Regions from separate parts of the Rhodococcus sp. 06-1460-1B genome, predicted to be linked through region 2. Evidence: predicted binding sites of a transcription regulator. Region 2 holds the regulator's gene; the other holds the start of a gene.

Evidence for each region. The regulator HspR, encoded in region 2, represses chaperone genes until heat shock. The targets are predictions, from matches to a motif close to ANNTGAGTNNNNNNNACTCANNT.
Region 1: a site for HspR is predicted at 949-971, ahead of clpB (ATP-dependent chaperone ClpB). Genes of this name have one in related genera too.

What each region holds. Positions count from the first base shown of each region.
Region 1 is NZ_NOYS01000033.1:334,790-336,993, reverse strand. It holds gene CH268_RS19935 (globin domain-containing protein) at 1-815, opposite strand, end outside; gene clpB (ATP-dependent chaperone ClpB) at 1,029-2,204, shown strand, end outside.
Region 2 is NZ_NOYS01000019.1:50,716-52,919, forward strand. It holds gene CH268_RS08415 (FAD-binding oxidoreductase) at 1-498, opposite strand, end outside; gene CH268_RS08420 (heat shock protein transcriptional repressor HspR) at 747-1,163, opposite strand; gene dnaJ (molecular chaperone DnaJ) at 1,163-2,204, opposite strand, start outside.

The DNA.
Region 1 (2,204 bases), on a different contig from region 2:
CGCTGGGCCATCTCCATCACCTGCGCGCGCAACGGTGCCAGACCGGTGCCCCCGGCGATCATCAACACGTCCTCGCCGATCGTGCGATCGACGTGCATGCCGCCCAGCGGCGGGCTGATCAGCCAACGGTCGCCGACAGTCGTTTCGGTGACCATCGCCGGTGATACCCAGCCCCCGGATACGCGTCGAACATGGAACTCGATCTCGCCGTAGGGGTTGCTGGGAATGGCAGGGGACAGGTAGCGCCACAGTTTGGGCCGCTGCGGAATCTGCACACTGACGTACTGGCCGGGGAAGTAGGGAATCTCCCCGTCGGTCTTCAGTCGCACCACGGCCAGGTCGTCGAGCAAACGGTGATGTTCGACGACCGTCGCGCTCCAATACGGGGGCAGTTCGTCGTTGTCGGCGGCGGCCATTGCGTTGCTCACCACGGTGAGGGCGTCTCGCCAGGCGGTCTCGACCTCGTCGGTCCACATCTCGGTGCTGGCGAAGCTCCGGAAGGCGCTGATCAGTGCCGAACTCCCCGCCCGGAAATGTGCCCCGGAAATTCCGTGCTTGCGGTGGTCCCGGCCCAGCTGTTCGAGGAACGGCTCGACGCGGTCGGCGTCGTCCAGATTGTCGAAGATGTACCCCAGTGCCAGGACGAAATGCTCGCGCAATGCGTCCATCGACGCCGGGAACAGGGAACGGAAGTCGGGATACTCGGCGAAAAGGTGAGCGTAGAACGACCGGGACAGCTGTTCGGGACCGTTCGGTGCAGCCGCTACCGACTTGAATCCGGTGCGGACCAGGGAGACCGTGCGTGCGTCGAGCAACCTCCACCCCCACCGATTGACACCTTCGACCGTCACCAAAGTAGACCGATCGAGACTTTCGCGCATCAGGGCTGCGCCCTCGTGCGCGTCTTGCGCCCGTCCAGGTACGCAAAACGCGCACGAAAAGAATCAAGGTTGAGCGGAACAGACTCAACTTGTCTATGGTTGTACCCAGCGACACGCTCGAACCCCACACTGGAAAGAAGGTGACCGGTGGACAGTTTCACTCCCACCACGAAGTCGCAGGCAGCACTTTCGGCTGCCCTGCAGGCCGCATCCGCGGCCGGTAACCCGGATATTCGTCCGGCACATTTGTTGGTGGCGTTGCTCGATCAGACCGACGGCATCGCCACACCATTGCTGAAGGCCGTCGGCGTCGACCCCGCAACGGTGCGTCGAGAAGCGCAGAACCTCGTCGACCGCCTGCCCTCGGCATCCGGTTCGACCACCACTCCGCAACTCGGCCGTGAAACCCTCGCCGCGATCACCGCAGCGCAGCACCTGGCCACCGAACTGGACGACGAGTTCGTCTCCACCGAACACCTCATGGTGGGTCTCGCGACCGGAAACGACGACGTCGCCAAGCTCCTGTCCGGCCATGGTGCCGGAGCCAACGAGCTGCGCGACGCGTTCCAGGCGGTCCGCGGCAGTGCCCGCGTCACCAGCGCGGATCCGGAGAACACCTACCAGGCGCTGGAGAAGTACAGCACCGACCTGACGGCGCTCGCCCGAGAAGGCAAGCTCGATCCCGTCATCGGTCGCGACACCGAAATCAGGCGTGTCGTCCAGGTGCTGTCCCGGCGAACCAAGAACAACCCCGTTCTGATCGGTGAGCCCGGTGTCGGCAAGACCGCCATCGTCGAAGGACTCGCGCAACGCGTCATCGCCGGCGACGTACCCGAAAGCCTGCGAGGCAAGACCGTCGTATCCCTCGATCTCGGTTCGATGGTCGCAGGCGCGAAGTTCCGCGGTGAGTTCGAGGAACGGCTCAAGGCCGTGCTCGACGACATCAAGAACTCCGCCGGTCAGGTCATCACGTTCATCGACGAGCTGCACACCATCGTGGGCGCAGGAGCCACCGGCGACTCGGCGATGGACGCGGGCAACATGATCAAGCCGATGCTTGCTCGCGGCGAGCTCCGACTCGTCGGCGCGACCACCCTCGAGGAGTACCGCAAGTACATCGAGAAGGACGCCGCCCTCGAACGCCGCTTCCAGCAGGTCTACGTCGGGGAGCCGTCGGTCGAAGACACCGTCGGCATCCTGCGCGGACTCAAGGAACGCTACGAGGTGCACCACGGCGTCCGCATCACGGACTCCGCCCTGGTGGCCGCCGCGACCCTCAGCGACCGGTACATCACGGCCCGGTTCCTGCCGGACAAGGCGATC
Region 2 (2,204 bases):
GGGAACGACGGTCAGCCACGGCAACTCGGCCGCCATCAACCACAGCATGTCGCTTGCATAGAGATCGCGCGGCGACTTGCCGCCGAAGAACAGCGTCACATTCGGCGGCCGCTCCCAGCGCGTGAGATCGAGCAGAATCGCGCGCAACGGAGCGAGACCGGTACCGCCCGCGATCATGACGACGTCACGCCCGGAATCGTCGACGTGCAGACCGCCCTGCGGATCACTGATCTGCCAGACATGACCGGGCCGGGTCTCGTTGACGATCGACCCGCTCACCCACCCCGCGGGTACCGCGCGCACATGGAATTCGAGCTTGCCGTCCAGCGACGGCGGCAGGGCGGGCGAATATCGCCGCGTCAGAGCAGTGTTCTGAGGAACTGTCACGGACACCGACTGCCCGGCCCTGAACGGGATCGCGTCGCCCTCGAGCCTGATCACCGCGAGGTCGTTCCGAAGGCGATGGTACTGAACGACTGTCGAATTCCACGCCTGCATGCGGACCAGGATAGGGGTCGATGCCGGGTGTCTCGCAAACGCGCGCGGGGTTCGCCGCTGCCTATGCCGCAAATGCGCGCGCGTTTGCTGAACGCGCGCGGAATGGTGACCGAATCACTGGCAAATCTGCGCCCACCTGACAAATGCGCGCGCGTTTGCGGGGAAGGCGCGCGGAAAAGTGACCGAATCACTGGCAAATCTGCGCGCACCTGACAAATGCGCGCGCGTTTGCGGGGAAGGCGGCGAATTCAGCGCTGGTGTTTCGGCTTCCAGACCACCAGGGCGTTGCGTTGGATCGGCACCAGGTCGCGGCGATAGCTCGCGTGCACGTTCGCTACCTCCTGCGCCAGTTCCGAGACCCGGGCCTGCAGGGCCTCGACCTGGTTGGTGAGCTCGATGATGCGCTTGATACCGGCGAGGTTGACGCCCTCGTCCTGCGAGAGTCGCTGCACCTCACGGAGCAGCGCAACGTCGCGCGGTGTGTAGCGTCGACCCCCGCCGGTGGTGCGGTGCGGGATGACCAGGCCCAGTCGGTCGTAGGTGCGCAGCGTCTGCGCATGCATACCGGCCAGCTGAGCCGCGACGGAGATCACGAAGATTTGCGCGTCGGGATCACCTTGTGTCCCACCGGCTTTCGCGGAACCGCCCTCGGGAGGGACCGACATCACACACCTGCCCACCCGGCCCGCGGGTCGAATCCGCTGGCCTTCTCGGCTTCCAGATAGGTCTTCAGAGCGTCGGTAGCAGCATCGTCGAGTTTCTGCGGGACGGCAACTTTGACGGTCACCATCAGGTCGCCTGCGCCGGACTTCTTCGGGATGCCGCGTCCACGCACCCGCAACACTCGGCCGTCGACGGTGCCCGGTGGCACCTTAACGCCCACGCGTCCTTCGAGGGTGGGCACCGACAGTGTGGTGCCGAGGACCAATTCGCCGTAGCTGACCGGCACGGTCACCGTGAGGTCGTCGCCGGTGCGGCCGAAAACCTTGTCGGGCTTGACTCGAACGGTGACGAACAGGTCGCCGGACGGTGCTCCACGAAGCCCGGCCTCGCCTTGGCCTGCGAGTCGTACTTTCTGGCCGTCGCTGATGCCTGCGGGTACTCGCACGGTGATGGTGCGGGTGCGGTTCTGCACTCCGGTGCCGCGGCAGTCGACGCACGGGTCGTCGATGATGGATCCGGTTCCGCGGCAGTCGTCGCAGGGCTCGCTGAAGCCGAACGCGCCTTGGTTTCGGTTGACGACACCTTGGCCGTTGCATTTGGGGCAGACCCGCGGGCTCGTTCCGGGCTTCGCACCGCTGCCGTGACACGTGGTGCACGAGGACGGACTGGTCAACCGCAACGGGACCGTCACACCCTGCGCTGCTTCACGGAATTGCAGCGACGTCTCGGTCTCGACATCGCTGCCGCGTCGGGGACGGTTGCTCTGCGGGCGCTGGGCTGCGCCGCGATTGAACAGGCCACCGAACAGATCGCCGATGCCGCCGTCGCCGCCACCGCCTTGACCGAAGATGTCGCCCACGTCGAAGGTCTGGCCGCCGCCGCCGAATCCGCCTGCGCCGGGCGAGAATCCGCCTCCGCCGCGGCTACCGAAGCCACCGGACGCGAACAGCCGCCTGGCCTCGTCATATTCCTTGCGTTTGGCCGGGTCGGCGAGAACAGCATGCGCCTCGCTGACCGCCTTGAACTTGTTCTCGGCCGCGGCG